DNA from 2 places in the Mesorhizobium sp. M6A.T.Ce.TU.002.03.1.1 genome. Region 2 is predicted to be linked to the other one. Evidence: riboswitches for the same ligand, from Rfam matches in the RefSeq annotation. Region 2 holds a riboswitch; the other holds the start of a gene.
What was found. Region 2 has a riboswitch for cobalamin ahead of EOC93_RS32460 (aromatic ring-hydroxylating dioxygenase subunit alpha). Riboswitches for the same ligand answer to the same signal wherever they lie in the genome.
Positions count from the first base shown of each region.

Region 1: it holds a riboswitch for cobalamin, as region 2 does, so the genes downstream of both, EOC93_RS11255 (ABC transporter ATP-binding protein) here and EOC93_RS32460 (aromatic ring-hydroxylating dioxygenase subunit alpha) in region 2, are expected to answer to the same signal.

Region 1 covers NZ_RZTI01000027.1:302-11,130, reverse strand. The annotation lists gene EOC93_RS11280 (DHA2 family efflux MFS transporter permease subunit) at 1-777, opposite strand, end outside; gene EOC93_RS11275 (HlyD family secretion protein) at 1,229-2,407, opposite strand; gene EOC93_RS11270 (MarR family transcriptional regulator) at 2,404-2,883, opposite strand; gene EOC93_RS11265 (iron ABC transporter permease) at 2,965-3,951, opposite strand; partial or broken gene EOC93_RS11260 (ABC transporter substrate-binding protein) at 3,981-4,950, opposite strand; gene EOC93_RS11255 (ABC transporter ATP-binding protein) at 4,947-5,765, opposite strand; cobalamin riboswitch at 5,857-6,061, opposite strand; gene EOC93_RS11250 (AraC family transcriptional regulator) at 6,359-7,192, shown strand; gene EOC93_RS11245 (helix-turn-helix domain-containing GNAT family N-acetyltransferase) at 7,415-8,350, opposite strand; gene EOC93_RS11240 (hypothetical protein) at 8,429-9,304, opposite strand; gene EOC93_RS11235 (methyltransferase domain-containing protein) at 9,368-10,165, shown strand; gene groES (co-chaperone GroES) at 10,326-10,622, shown strand; partial or broken gene EOC93_RS11225 (TCP-1/cpn60 chaperonin family protein) at 10,685-10,829, shown strand, end outside.
Region 2 covers NZ_RZTI01000221.1:193-5,280, forward strand. The annotation lists partial or broken gene EOC93_RS32440 (TOBE domain-containing protein) at 1-292, shown strand, start outside; gene EOC93_RS32445 (DUF680 domain-containing protein) at 491-727, opposite strand; gene EOC93_RS32450 (DUF680 domain-containing protein) at 800-1,021, opposite strand; gene EOC93_RS32455 (DUF680 domain-containing protein) at 1,149-1,352, opposite strand; cobalamin riboswitch at 1,861-2,063, shown strand; gene EOC93_RS32460 (aromatic ring-hydroxylating dioxygenase subunit alpha) at 2,277-3,524, shown strand; gene EOC93_RS32465 (hybrid-cluster NAD(P)-dependent oxidoreductase) at 3,549-4,649, shown strand; partial or broken gene EOC93_RS32470 (oxidoreductase) at 4,722-5,088, opposite strand, start outside.

The sequences.
Region 1 (10,829 bases), on a different contig from region 2:
GATGAAGGGGTGCTCCGCCGTCATCGTGTGAATGATGAACACCCAGAAGCCGGTCAGCGAAAGACCGAGCTCGATCCAGATCTCGACCGAGGAAAACCAGTCGACCTCGCCGCCGCGATCCAGCATCAGCTGCAGCGCTCCGACGCCGAGCGAGAGCATGGCGAAGCCGAAGAAATCGAAGCTGCGTATCCGCCTTGCAACGGCCGGCAAGTAGGCGGCCATGCCAAGGAAGGCGATGATGCCGACCGGCAGGTTGATGAAGAACACCCAGCGCCAGTTGAAATTCTCGGTCAGCCAGCCACCGAGCGTCGGGCCCAGGATCGGCCCCAGCATGATGCCGGCGCCCCAGATGGCCATGGCCTGGCCGTGGCGCTCCTTCGGGTTGATGTCGAGCAGGAAGGTCTGTGACAGCGGCACGATTGCCGCGCCGAACACGCCCTGCATCAACCGGAAGAACACCATGGTCTCCAGGCTCCAGGCGATGCCGCACAGCATGGAGAATATGGTGAAGCCGACCACCGACGTCAGGAACAGCTCCTTGCGGCCAAAGCGGTCGGCCAGCCAGCCGGTCACCGGCGTCATGATTGCCGCGGCAACGATGTAGGAGGTCAGCACCCAGTTGATGTTGTCGGGGGACGCGCCAAGATCGCCGGTCATGGTCGGCAGCGCGACGTTGGCGATCGTGGTGTCGAGCGCCTGCATGATCGTCGCCAGCATGAGCGCCACGGTGATCAGGCCGCGGTGCGGCACTTCGCGAAAGGGTTCTGGCGTGCTCATGATGTGGAACTTCCGGCAGGTAACAAAAAAATGTACACTAGAGCGACGTGCGTCCATTTGGACGCACAAAGTACGCTCTAGTACTTTGAGTCAGCGCATCGTGCTTTCCGAAAATCGATTCCGATTTTCGGGCCGATGCGCGAGGTTTCCGGGCGGCGCGGCCTTCCGTATGGAGAGACCCTCATCGCGGTGGGACGCGACTATCGATGTGGGGGTTACATCGACCGAGCGTCTCGATAAAACGGCGCCTGCCGCCCGGAAACCTGAGGACCGAAACGAGTCTGCGTCGCGTTGTTCAGGCTTCGCTCAGGCCGCAACGCAGCCCGATCCAAACCCTAACCCCTGGTGCATCTCCCGTCGGACCAATCCTGTCAGCTGCGTTCCTCTCCGTGCGCGGCCTGCATTCTACTTGTTGCGTCTCAGACCTCATCGTCCAATGGAACGAGGCGGTCTATTGTGCCTCACTCGCCGTGGCGTGGCCGAAGATGCTGGGAAGCCCGCGGGAAACGCCGGTGTCCACCGTGACGGTCGCGCTCATGCCGGTGCGCAGCGCCATCTTGGCGTCGGCATCGGCCAGTTCCAGGCGCACCGGAATGCGCTGGGTGACTTTGACCCAATTGCCGGTGGCGTTCTGGGCGGGCAACAGCGAGAACTCGGCTCCCGTGCCGGCGCCGATCGCCTTGACGGTGGCCTCGAACGTCTTGCCCGGATAGGTGTCGACCACGATTTCGGCCTTCTGGCCCGGCTTCATGTGGGTGAGCTGCGTTTCCTTGAAATTGGCATCGATCCAGGTGTCCCCGGTCTCGACCAGCGAAAACAGCGGCGTGCCAGAGCCGACATACTGGCCGACCTTGAACGAGGCAGCCTGGCTGACGATGCCGTCAGCCGGCGCCCTGACAGTGGTCTGCGCCAAATCGTAGGCAGCCTTGTCGCGCGCGGCGAGCGCCGCCATCACGGTCGGATGCTTATCGGTCTCGATATCGGGATTGCCGCCAAGGCCCGCCTTGGCGCTGAGGATGCCCTGCTCGGCCACGGCCAGTTGCTGCTTGGCTTTGTCGAGATCGTTCCTGGCCTCGTCGAGCGAGGACTTGGCATTGATGCCCTTGCGGGCAAGGTCGGCGGCTCGGTCGTATTGCGACTGCGCGTAGTCGACCTGGCTGGCGTCGGACTTCTCCTGCGCCAGCGCCTGGCTGTAGGCCGCACGCAGCTGCTCGACATTGAGGCGCGCGCCGGCCACCGCCGCGTCGGCCTGGGCCAATGCGATCCGGTAGGGCTCGGGATCGATGGCGAACAGCACGTCGCCCTGCTTGACGGACTGGTTGTCGAAAATATCGACCTGAACGATGCGACCCGCCGTATCGGCGGCTATCGAGACCTTGGCCTGCTGCAGATTGGCGTTTTCGGTCTCCTGGTAGCGGCCGCCGGTCACCCAGACGTAGCTGCCGCCGGCGATCAGTGCCACGGGGAGCGCAAACATCAATAGGAAGCGGCCGACACGGCGCTTCTTCTTCGGCACCACCGGCGCCGGTGCTAGCTGCGGAGCGACCGCCACCGGAGCCGCCGCCGGCTGCGCCGGAGCTTCCACCTCCAGCTTGGTTGCATTCTCATCTACCTTGGCTACCGCGTTCATGCTGCTGCGCCTTCTGCACCTTTGACTTTTTCGCCGGACGCCGTCTCGCCGTCCGCCAGGTTCTTGGCCATCGCCTCCAGACCCTTGATCAGGATGCGGCGATCTTCGAGCGACACGCCGGTAAGCGATTCCTCATAGACTTCGCCAGCAAGGCTCTTGATCTCTGCGTAGGCCTCGCTCGCTTTGGCGGTCGGGAAGATCATGCGGACGCGGCGATCGGTGGCGTCGGAACGGCGCTCGATCCAGCCGCTCTCCTCCATGCGGTCGACCAGGCGCGACACGCTGATCGGCTCGATCTCGAGAAGCTCGGCGAGCCGCGCTTGCGTGATGCCTTCTTCCTTGGCGACGCGGACCATCAGCCGCCATTGCGCCGAGGAAAGGCCGAGCCCGCTGGCCTTCGCCTCGAAGCGCTTGCGCATCAGGCGCTGCACGTCGTGGATCAAAAAGCCCAATCTATCGATGCCGTCGGAAACCATGAGCGGCATATATTATAAGCGTGCTTACTATTCAAGATGCGGCATTATGCCAGAAGCCGGCAAGTGTGGATGGCAGTCACATCAGGAACGATTGCGAATGAGCATCGTGACCACGAAAAAAGCGCCGACCGAGCTGGTGATGATGCCGATCGGCAGTTCCTGCGGCGGCAGCAGCGTGCGGGCGAGAAGGTCGCTTGCCAGCAACAGCACCGCTCCAAAGAGGGCGCAGCTTGCAATCAGGCGCAGATGCAACGGGCCGGCCAGGGGCCGGGACAGATGCGGGATCATCAGGCCGACGAAACCTATGACGCCTGCCACCGAGACGAGGATCGCCGTCGAGAAAGCGGCGACGAAAAATGTCGTCCTGCGCATCCGCGCAACCGGCACGCCGAGGGTTTCGGCGGCATTTTCGCCGGCCAGGAAAGCGTCGAGCCGACGGTGGTTCCAAAGTCCGAAGACTAGGATGGTGCCTGCGCCCAGAGCAGCCAGTCCGACATTGTCCCACCGCGCCAGCCCGAGCCCGCCCATCGTCCAGAACAGCACCGAGTGAGCGGCGCGCTGGTCGCCGGCAAAGACGAGATAGTTGGTCAAGGCGGTGAACATGAACGAGACGGCAAGCCCGGCCAGTATCAGCCGTTCGGGGCCTTGCCCCCTCACCCGCGAAACCAGCAACAGCACGATGCCGGCGGCCAAAATGCCGCCGGTGAAGGCAGCGACCGGCAACGTCCAGATGCCGAAATGGTCGCCAAAAATGGTGATAACGGAAACCGCGCCGGCCGCGGCACCGGACGACAGGCCGAACAGGAACGGATCGGCGAGGTCGTTGCGCGTTACCGTCTGCAGCAGCGCGCCGATGACGCCCAGCCCGGCGCCGACACAGATGGCCATGATCGTGCGCGGCAGCCTGAGATCGACAACGATTTTGCCGACCGGGCCGGGCACGATGTCTGCGGCCACTCCGGCCGCATGTCCGAGCGCAGCAACCACGTCGCTCAACGCTATGACCGTCGATCCATAGGCGATCGACAGCAGAGCAAGAGCGGCGATCGCTGCTGCTCCTGCTGTCATGGCCAATTCGAACGCCCTGTGGCGCAAGCTCAGAAAGCTTCCGGGTGCATCGCCCTGGCGATCTTGCCGATCGCCTCGATGTTGGCAGGCCCGGGCGTCAGCTCGGCATACCGCAGCGCGACGAAGCGCTCATTCCTAACCGCGTCGGTCTCCTTCATCGCCGGATGGACTTTGAGGAAATCGAGCAGTTTCCTGTAGCCGCCACCCTCCTGGTAGTCGAGCAGGATCAGGAACTGCGGATTGCGGGAAGCGACCGTTTCCCAATCCGTGTTGCCCCAGCTCGTCTGCATGTCGGCCATGATGTTGTCGCCGCCGGCAGCGGCGATCATGGCGCTGGGGATCGCGAACTTGCCTGATGTGAAGGGTTTGTCTTCGCCGGAGTCGTAAAGAAATACGCGCGTTCCCTTGTGGTCGCCAACCTTCGCCGTGATATCGGCGAGTTGCGCTTTCCAGTCCGAAACAAGTTTCTTCGCCTCGGCTTCCTTGTCGAAAATCCTGCCCAGCTTTTCGACGTCGTCGTAGAGCAGGTCCATCGAGGCGGCAGGGCGGTTGTTGTCGAGATGGACGCAGCTTTCCGTCAGCACCAGCGTCTTGATACCGTGCGGCGCCAACGTATCGGGCGTCACCTCGCCGCCCGACTTCATGCCGTAATACCAGCCGGCGAAGAAGAAATCGGGCTCGACGGCGACGAGGATTTCAAGTGTCGGATATTTCGGCGCGAGTTCCGGGATCGAGCCCTGCTCGGCCTTGAATTCCGGACCGACCTCGTACCATCCGGTGATGCCGGTCAGGCCGACGATCGACGGTTGCAGCCCCAGCGCGAAGGCCATCTCGGCCATGTTCAGATCCTGGATAACGGCGCGCTTCGGCGCGGCGTCGAACGTCAGCGGCGTGCCGCAGCTGTCAACTGTTACCGGGAAAAGCAAAGGCGGTCACCGGGAAAGCGAAGGCGGTCTGGGCAAGCAGGAGGGAGGCGAAAGACAATGCGAGGCGTTTCACGAATATTGCTCCTTGGTCAAATCGGAATGTGAAGAGGCACGGTTCGGAACGTCGAATACCGTGAGTTCGCGGTCTTCGGTGGGATGGCGCAGCCGAAGCACGTCGACGCCGAAAATCTGGCGGATCAACAGCTTGGTCAGCGCCTCGCGCGGACCGGCAAACGCCTGTAGGCGGGCCTCGTTCATCACCGCGACCTTGGTGGCAAATGGCGTGACCAGCGACAGGTCATGAAGCACCGCCACGACGGTCATGCCAAACTGCGACACGAGTTCGAGAAGCTCGCTGCGGGCGCGCGGATCGAGATGATTGGTCGGTTCATCGAGGAACAGGATTTTTGGCTCCTGGGCAACGGCGCGTGCCAGCTGGGCGCGTTGCCGCTCGCCACCCGATAGCGAGCCGATCGTGCGGCCGAGCAGCGGCAGCAGGCCGGTTCTGCGAAGCGCTTCGACGGCGATGTCGCGTTGCTCGCTCCTCCGTCGCAAGCCGACATGCGGGACGCGGCCAAGCTCGACGTAGTCGATCACGGCAAGCCGCGGATCAGGCTGATCGGTCTGGCCGACGACAGCCATGTGCAGCGCCCGCTCGGCGGCCGAAAACGTCTCCAGCCGGCGTCCGGAAAATCTCACATCTCCTGCGCTTGGCCGCAGGGTGCCGCACAGCATGCGCAACAGCGTCGTCTTGCCGGCGCCGTTGGGACCGATGATTGCGAGGCGATCGCCCGCCGCCACCGAAAGGCTGACCGCGCTGACCAGGCATTGGCCATTCGCCGTCGCGCTCAGCTCACGCGCTTCAAGAAGAGGCTGGGAGGCGTCCAACTTACCGTCACTTTCTCAATGGCGACGGAAGGAAGCTGGACGGACCGGCCGACAAGACCGATGTCCACGTCTCCTCCCGGCACACCCCGTCCGGTCAACTCATGCTGATGGCAGGTCTCCTGGCTCGCGGGTCTTTGCGCCATCCTGCCTTCCCAGCCTTGCCGGCCAGTGGCATTTCGGATTTTGCTAACCGCTTACAGTTGCGGGGGCAGCCACGGCCTCGATCCGAAGATCTCACCGTGTTCCCTTTTCACCCCTTGCCTTTCGACTCGGGGACCATCACCCAGGCACCCTAGTTTTCCGCCAATCACAGCGCAATAAATTTCCAGGGTTGAAACAGCCGCTGGAGCGAAGGGTCTTGTCAGAAAGAGCCATACGAATCTCGTTATGTAATAACGTTACCATTTAAAAGACGCCGCTTGCTCCTGTCAAGCTCTTTCGCCCGACGCCTTCGACTTGCCGGCCGCCGTCGCTCGCGATTTGCGCGGTGCGCAATTTCGATCAAACCGCCTCCACCAGGAAGCGGCACCATGACTTTGCCAAATGCGAAGACTGGGCCAAATGCGAAGACTGGGCCAAATGCGAGGAGCCATATGAACCCGACCGAGAAAGCGCTGTGGTTCGTCGAAAGCCATCTGCCGGAATCCGTCTCGCTCGACGATGTCGCCAAGAGCAGCGGCGTGTCGCGCTTTCACGTGACGCGGGCCTTTGGGGCTGCGACCGGCCGTTCGGTGATGGGCTACATGCGTTCTCGCCGGCTGACCGAAGCGGCGCGCAGGCTCGCCGCCGGCGCACCCGACATCCTCTCGCTCGCGCTCGACACCGGCTACGCTTCGCATGAGGCCTTCACCCGTGCCTTCCGCGACCAATTCGGCACCACGCCGGAACTGGTGCGCGCGCAAGGCTCGCTCGACAATCTCGCTCTCGTGGAGCCGATCCTGATGGACCAGTCCTTCCTCACCAATCTCGAGCCGCCGCGCTTTGAGACCAGCCGGCCGTTTCTCATCGCTGGTCTCGGCGAACGCTACAGCTGCGAGACCAGCGCCGGCATCCCGATGCTGTGGCAGCGGTTTGGCCCCTATATCGGCAACATTCCAGGCGGGATCGGCGACGTCGCCTATGGCGTCTGCGTCAACGGCGACGACACCGGCAATTTCGACTACATCGCCGGCGTCGAGGTGTCCGATTTTTCGGATCTGCCGAGGGAGTTTTCGCGCGCGCGCGTGCCGGCGCAAAAATACGCCGTGTTCGCCCATCGTGACCACATCTCGACCATCCGCCGCACGGTCAACACGATCTGGAACAAATGGCTGCCGGCCTCCGGGCACGAGATCGCCGATGCGCCCGAATTCGAGCGCTACGGCCCCGAATTCGATCCACGCAGCGGCAATGGCGGGCTGGAAATCTGGATACCGGTGAAGGGGTGAAGCGCGGCCAGCCAAGGGCAATTGCTTCAGACAAATGATGCTTCCAGCTTGTGTTGCTCCGCCCGGTTTTTGCCTTCTCCCCTTGTGGGAGAAGGTGTCGCCGAAGGCGACGGATGAGGGGTGCTCCAGCCTGGCGCCGATGGCGTTCCGTCCAGCACCCCTCAACCGTCTCGGCGCTGCGCGCCGATCCACCTTCTCCCACAAGGGGAGAAGGGAAAGACGTTACAGCTCCAGGTTCCAGTTCTGGCCGACCAGATCCTTGCCGAAGGCGTGATGGCGTTCTTCGTCGGCCAGCTTGAATCCTGATGCCTCGTAGATGCGGCGCGCTGAGGTGAGCACGTCGTTGGTCCACAGCGTCAGCGTCTTGTATCCCTTCGCGCGGGCAAAGCCGATGCATTCCTCGACCAGCCGCTTGCCGATGCCGAGACCGCGCGCCGAGGGTTCGACATAGAGCAGGCGCAGCTTCGCCACCGTGTCCGACTGGCGCACGACGAAGACCGAGCCGACGACGTCCCCGTCCCGCTCGGCGATCCAGCTGCGCTCCCATTTCGGATCGAAGGATTTGAGGAAGGCACCGAGGATTTCGGCGACCAGCGCCTCATAGGTTTCGTCCCAGCCATACTCCTGCGCGTAGAGCAGGCCCTGGCGATGGATGATCCAGCCGATGTCGCCGACCTGCAAAGGCCGCAGCATGTAGGGGACCTTGGGCTCGGCACTCTCGCCCAGCAGGCGCTGCACCGTCTGCATCGCCTTGACCAGCCTGTCCTGTTCCGGAGCGGAAAGCCGGTCGAGCAAGGCCGCGACCTGATCGTGCGAACCCTGGTTCAGCGGCGCGAAGGCCGTCCTTCCCGCCGGCGTCAGCGCGATCGACGAGCGCCGCGCATCGGCTTCAGTCGCTGCGCGCTCCACTAGGCCGCGCTCCTCGAACTTTTTCAACAACCGGCTGAGATAGCCGGGATCGAGGCCGAGATCGCGCGCAAGGTCGGTGGCGGTCAGCCCATCGCGATGCGCCAGTTCATAGAGCACCCGAGCCTCGGTCAGCGAGAAGGTGCTTTTCAGCCATCCTTCGTCGAGCAAGCCGATCTGACGGGTGTAGAAGCGGTTGAAGCCTCGCACCGCATCGATCCGCTCCTTGCCGGGTTGATGATGAATCGTCATGGCATCCTCCTGCCCGCACACGATCAATCATTTGCTTGACTTAGTCAAGTATCTAGAGAAAGGACCAGACGGTGGTGATCAGGCATCCGATCGCCGGATCAGCCCTTCGAAACCGTCCGCCAGATGAGAGGCTCCGGCCGAGAACATCTTCACGAGGTTTTTTGGGCGGCCGGGGGTCTTGTTGGCATCCAGCAGCACCGCCCTGCCCTCATGTATGACGAAATCGAACTTGCCATAGTCAAAACCGAGTTCGCGTCGCAGCTGGCGCATTTCCTGGGGAACAGGCACGGGCTCACGACGGATCGTCTCGGACGCCTTGACCAGGGCGTTTGGCGAGACGTAGCGGGTGCAACGTTCGCTCTCTCCGCAAAACACCCAGAACCGCGCCGCGAAACCATCAGGTTCTTTTTCCGGAATGAACTTGTCCACGACCAGATCGTCGCGCTCGAAGACGCCATCCGGGATATCGCTAATAGATCCGTAGACCTCATAGGACTGCAGGACTGGCATGTCCGGAAAAGGCGGTGGTTTCCTCGCGCGCCGCGCTCGCCGATTGAGGAACGTCTCTGGAATGCCCTGATTGTTGAGGTTGCTTTTGACGATGACCGGACCTTGCCAAGCGTCTCCCTCGTTCACCAACGCTCCGCTGATCCGTCGTTTGGATATGTCGGCCGTCCCGACATTGAGGCAGAATGGGAAACTCCGTGCATAGTCGAGATAGTCCGCGGGCGTTATCGTCGCATCGACATGCAGAACCGCGACGTCGGCGCTGTGTGTCTTCGACAGACCTTGCTGAATCCGGACCGAATGGCCGCGCCTTTTCAATTCTCCCAGAACGTCGAAAAGCAAATAGGGACTGCCCCTGCGCAGCAGGATATCGCGCTTGCCAAGGAACTGATCGTGCTCATGCGTTATGACGACGATACGCGCCACAGCTCCCCCCTTGGCTTCCATACCCACTTCCATTATGCGGCTATGGGCAGTTGACGCCAGCCTTTTTAGGTCCGACGGGCACGCATGACCAATCATTGGGACAGTTATCACCGTCACTGGATGCTCCTGGAGGCGCCGCTCCGGCCAACTCCGGAGACAGTTGGCATTGTCGAGCGCGAGCTTGATCTGGACGAGGCCGATGTTCTCCTGCTGGGCGTTACCCCGGAACTGGCCGGCCTCGGCAAGACGATGCTGGCCGTCGACGGATCCGCCGCCATGGTTTCGGGCGTATGGCCGGGCGACAGCGCCTGCCGCAAGGCAACGACCGGGAACTGGCTGGACCTTCCGCTCGGCCGCGCCAGCGTCGGCGCGGTCATAGGCGACGGTTGTCTGACGGTCGTCGATTCCGCACGCGCTCGCCGCGCCCTCCTGGGCGAGGTTGCCAGAGTGCTGAAGCCCGGCAGCCGCGCGGCGATCCGCGTTTTCGCCGGCCCTGAGACGTTCGAGGATTTGCAGGACATCAAGGCCCAAGCCTTGGCCGGCGGAATTGAGAATTTCCATGCGCTCAAATGGCGGATCGCCATGGCGTGTACGACCAGCGATTCCGATCGCGCCATAAATGTGCAGGTGATCCGCGACGCTTTTGACGAGATATTCCCGGACCGCGCCGCCCTTGCCGCGCGGACAGGGTGGAGCATGCTCTCCATCGGCACCATCGACGTCTATGCGGGTTCCCAAACGACTTATTGCTTCGCGACGCTTGCCATGCTCGTCGACCAGGCGAACGACTGGTTCGACGAAGTGCGCGTCGTGCCGAGCGGATCCTATCCGCTGGCGGAACGATGCCCGCTTCTGGTGCTTGGTTCTCCGAGGCGCCAATAGTTCGTCGCCGGGCGTCGATCGGCTCACTCGGCGCCTTGACTCTCGCCGGCCACCGGCCTATCTCAGCGCCACGTTAGCACTCGCCATTGGTGAGTGCTAACCAGGTCCGGCGCCGCCGGACGGAGGAACTGTTCTCACCATTCTCATCGAGGAATAAAAAATGGCAAAGTCGAAGTTCCGCCCGCTTCATGACCGCGTGGTCGTACGCCGGGTTGAATCCGAATCCAAGACCGCCGGCGGGATCATCATCCCGGATACGGCGAAGGAAAAGCCGCAGGAAGGCGAGATCATCGCCGTTGGTTCCGGCGCCCGTGACGAAGCCGGCAAGCTCGTCCCGCTGGACGTCAAGGCCGGCGATCGCATCCTGTTCGGCAAGTGGTCGGGCACCGAAGTCAAGCTCAATGGCGAAGACCTTCTGATCATGAAGGAATCCGACATCATGGGCATCATCGGCTGAATATCGGCCTCACCGTCACTTAAATCTTCGGGCTCAATTCAAGCCCCTGCCAGGAGCTAAAAATGGCTGCCAAAGACGTAAAATTTTCCCGTGATGCCCGTGAGCGCATGCTGCGCGGCGTCAACATCCTCGCCGACGCAGTGAAGGTCACGCTCGGCCCCAAGGGCCGCAACGTCGTCATCGACAAGTCGTTCGGCGCACCGCGCA
Region 2 (5,088 bases):
GAAGGGCGCTTCGGTGAGCTTCGGCGTGCGGCCGGAGGATCTGATGATCGCTAGCGGCGCGGATTATCTTTTCGAGGGAACGGTGGATTATGTCGAGCAGCTCGGCGAGGTCCAGCTCGTCTATGTCGACATCGGCCGCGCCGACCTGCCGCTGGTGACCAAGCTGCCCGGCAATGTCGAGGTCAAGCGGGGTGCGACGCTGCGGTTGAGTGCCGATGCCGGCGACCTGCATATTTTCGATACCGACGGGCGGTCCTTCACGCTTCACGAAGCGGAAGCAAAGGCGGCCTGAGAACGGCAGCAAGACTGCCGGGTATAAGCAGTTTGGCGAAGCCAAAAACAAGAGCGGCGGGCAAAGCCCGCCGCTCTTGTGCATTCAGGTCGCTGTTAGAGCGACGTGCGTCCAAGTGGACGCACAAAGTACGCTCTAACACTTTGAACCTACGCATCGTGCTTTCCGAAAATCGATTCCGATTTTCGGGCCGATGCGCTAGCGGCCGAACAGGTTCCGGTCGCTGCCCTGCGGGGCGGACTTCTCTACGTCGCCCGACGAATTGAGCAGCTTGTAGATCGGCGAACCGGTGTTGCGTACCGAAGACGTCTGCATGTTGTCGACGTTGACGGTCGCCTGCTTGTTGATGTCGGTCCCGCCAACATTGTCGTTGTTGGCAAAGGCGCTGCCGGCAGCAAGCAAAAGCGCGGCGGCGGTAAGAACGATCTTCTTCATTTCAGTGCTCCTGGATTTTCGTATCCCATCAGCGCGGCAGGCAAATGCCGCCGCTGCTGATGGAACTGGCTGTTAGTTGTTGCCGAAGAGGTTACGGTCGCTGCCGTGGACGGGTTTCTCGTCAGACGGAACCGGATTCTGCGCCGAAGCGGAATTCTGAACCGAAGCCGTGTACGAGCTATCGGCCGCAGCGGCCGGCTGGTTGGCGCCGTTCGATCCATAGTTGTCGCTACCGGCAAAAGCGCTGCCGGAGATGGCCAGAATGGCAGCGGTGGCAAGAACAATCTTCTTCATTTCCAATACTCCTGAATTTCTAAAGATCCCCAGCGGCGGACCTGCCGCCGCTCTGTCTTCTTGTTTGACCATGATCTTTTCCGAAAACCGGTTTCCACTTTTCGGGATCATGGTCTGGGATCAGCTGTTAATTGTTGCCGAAAAGGTTGCGGTCGGCGCCCTGGACGGCGGGCTTTTCAGCGTGAGCCGGCTTCTGAATGGAAGCCGTGTACGAGCTGTCGACCTCAGCGGTCGGCTGGTTGGCGCCGTTGGACCCATAATGGTCGCTGCCGGCAAAGGCGCTGCCGGTGATGGCCAGAACGGCGACGGCAGTAAGAGCAATCTTTTTCATTTTTGGTACTCCAGTATCTTAGTTTTCCGTCCGGCTAGCGGCGTGTCTTGGAAGGAATTCGCGTCGTTCGGACAGCCCCGATGTGGGAAGGCCATCCCGCAGATTCCAATCACGAAGTTGTTCCGTGTGGACCAAGAATCTACACCTTGAAATTGTACCAGACGCTTCTACAGGCGTTGCTTTATCTTTTATTTTCAAAGGTTTATGCCAAAGTCGCCATTTGACGATTTGACGGATTGGCGGACCTGCGTTCACAGCGTCATGCACGCATTGTCAACAGAAACGAACCGTTCGGTTCGATTTTAGAAGCGGCTAATGGTCACTTTTGGAAACTGTTAACCTTCTTTGCCTCCGCCGCGGATCGGAATTCGATGTCACGGCGGCCGACAATGGTGGCCGAAAAAATGGGTTTCAGCCCTGCAATTACCAACCTGCACGTTTCGCGGGCCGTGTCGCGCCGCATGGATACGATGTCGCTTTCATGCCGACAGTCAGCTGGCCGTCATGATTAGATGACGCCATCTCAGGTGCCGCTTGGTGACGACGAAGCGGAGAATTGGGAAGCCGGTCAAATCCCGGCGCTGCCCCCGCAACGGTGGTGGAGTTCAAGTCGCAACGGGAGACCACTGGGCCACAAGCCTGGGAAGGTGTCGCGACTGTCCGCAAGGACACTCCAGAGCCCGGAAACCAGCCCGAGATGTCTAGACTCGACTGATCGCGGTGGGCGGTCAAGAGGTGGATGATGCATGTCTGGCCTGTCGCCGGCGTGCAAGCGATCCTTCCTCAATCACCACCAGTTCAGTCTTTGGAGCGACACGCGTCCATTTGGACACATAAAGTACGCTCCAAGACTTTGAATTGCGCATCGTGCTTTCCGAAATCGATTCCGATTTCGGGCCGATGCGACGGCTATGAGGACAGGACATGGATTCGCGCAACGACATGCTGAGGCTCTTGCACGGCCGCAGGCAAGGCTATTCGCTCGAGCAGCCCTTCTACACCGATCCCGATTTCTTCAAGCTCGACATGGAGCTGATCTGGTATCGCGATTGGCTGTTCATCGGCCACGATTGCGAGTTGCCGAAGCCGGGCAGCTACATCACCGCCCAGATCGGCGACTATCCGGTCGTGCTGGTCCGCGACCAGCAAGGCAAGATCAATGCCTTCCACAATTCCTGCCGGCATCGCGGCAGCCGCGTCTGCAACGCCGACAAGGGCACGGCGGCAAAGCTCGTCTGCCCCTATCACCAGTGGACCTACGAGCTGGACGGCCGGCTTTTGTTCGCTCGCCAGATGGCGGATGGCTTCGACAAGAGCCAGTTCGGCCTCAAGCCGGTGGCTTGCGAAAGTGTCGGCGGCTACATTTTCATCTGCCTGGCCAAGGAGCCGGCGGATTTCGCGCCGATGCGCGCCATGATCGAGCCTTACCTCCTGCCGCACCGACTGCGCGAGGCAAAGGTCGCCTTCGAATCGACCATCGTCGAGAAGGGCAACTGGAAGCTCGTCTGGGAAAACAACCGCGAGTGCTACCATTGCGCCGGCAACCATCCGGAACTGTGCAAGACATTCCCGGAAGCACCGACCGTGACCGGCGTGCAGGGCGCCGACAGCGATCCTGAGATGCTGGCGCACTGGGCCAAATGCGAGGCGGCAGGCCTGCCGAGCAAGTTCCGCATCGATCCGGCTGGGCAATATCGCGCCACCCGCGCGCCGCTGCTGCGCGACGCCGTCAGCTATACGATGACGGGAAGGCGCGCGGTGAAGAAGAACCTTTCCGACAGCGTTTCGACCGACCGTGTCGGCTCGCTGCTGCTCTATCACTATCCGACGACCTGGAACCACATCCTCGGCGATCATGCGGTCACCTTCCGCGTGTTGCCGATCAGCGCCACGGAAACCGCCGTGACAACCAAATGGCTCGTCCATAAGGACGCGGTCGAAGGCGTCGATTACGACCTTGCCGAACTCACCCATGTATGGACCGAGACCAACGACCAGGACCGCCGCATCGTCGAGGAAAACGCCTTCGGCATCCTGTCGCCGGCCTATGAGCCCGGCCCTTATTCGGAACTGCATGAGGGCGGCGTCATCCAGTTCGTCGAATGGTACGCCTCCTTCATCGGGCCGCGCCTAGCCGAGGACGGCCGGCCGGCATTGCGCAGCGTCGCCTGAGAGAAACGTGAAGAGATGAACGCAATGACGGACCTCGGGCTCTACCGCCATCTCGACGAAATGGCGCCCTGGAACGACCGGCTGCAGGTGCTGGAGGTGATCGGCGTCAGCGACGAGGCGCCTGACGTGAAGACCTTCACCTTCCGCTCCGACAACCAGACCTGGTTCCGCTATAAGCCGGGCCAATTCGTGACGCTGGAACTGCCGACCTCCGACGGCCCGCTGATGCGGACCTATACGCTGTCTTCCTCGCCGTCGCGGCCGTTCTCGATCGCGGTGACGGTGAAGGCGCAAGCCGGCAGTCTCGGCACGCGCTGGATGTTCGACAATCTGAAGCCCGGCGTTCACGTGAAGGCCTATGGTCCGACGGGCGACTTTTCGCTGCACAGCCATCCCGCGGCCAAGTATCTGTTCATTTCGGCCGGCTCCGGCGTGACGCCGATGATGTCGATGCTGCGCTGGCTGAACGACTGCGCGCCATGGACCGATGTCGGCTTCGTCAACTGTGCACGAAAGCCCGAGGAGATCATCTTCCGCAAGGAGCTCGAGCTGCTCGGCAGCCGCATGCCGGGTCTGACGCTTGGCTTCATGATCGAGGAACGGTCCAGCCGCGAGGGTTGGTTCGGCCATATGGGCCGGATCGACGCGATACGGCTGCCGCTGCTGGCGCCAGACTTCCGCGAGCGCGAAATCTTCTGCTGCGGCCCCGACCCGTTTATGCGTGCGGTGCGGCAGATGCTGGAGGCCACCGGCTTCGACATGGGCAACTATCATCAGGAGAGCTTTGCGGCCCCGATGGTGGAGGAAATACCGGCCCCGTTCGGTTCGCCGGCAGAGGGTGGGGTCGAAATACCTGCCGAAGCCGCAACGCCAATCCGCTTTTCGCTTTCGGATGTCGATGCCGACTGCGTTGCCGGCCAGACCGTGCTGCAGACGGCGCGCGCTTCGGGCGTGCGCATCCCGGCGGCCTGCGAGTTCGGCCTGTGCGGAACCTGCAAGGTGAAAAAGGTCTCGGGCACGGTCGAGATGAGCCACAATGGCGGCATCCTCGATCACGAGATCGACGACGGCTTCATCCTTGCCTGCTGTTCGAAGCCGCTGACGGCGATCGAGATCGAGGCATGACCGGCGGCCCTAAAGCGCGTCGCGTTTTGACCGGCCTTATGCGACGCGCTTTAGGTTGTTGCGCGACATGCATTAGACCCCGTAGCGCTCGGTGCGGATGAGGCTTGCCGGAACGCCGGCATCGATCAGCGCCTGGGCGGCGGCCGACACGAAGGCATTCGAGCCGCAGACAAAGGCGAACCTTGGTGGCGTGGGCAGCCGCACCATCGATTGCTCTATCATTGCAACGTCGATCCGCCGAGAATAGTCCGCCGGGCGCCGGGCCGGCTCGCGCGTCAGCGTCAGCACCAGATCGAAGCCGTCCCGGCGATCATGGAAATCGATCAGCTCGTCGCGAAAGATCACCTCGTCCCAGATCCGTGCGGAAAACACCAGCGTGGCAGGCACCGCCGATTTGCGTGCGGCGCGATGGCGGATCATCGCCATCAGCGGCACCACG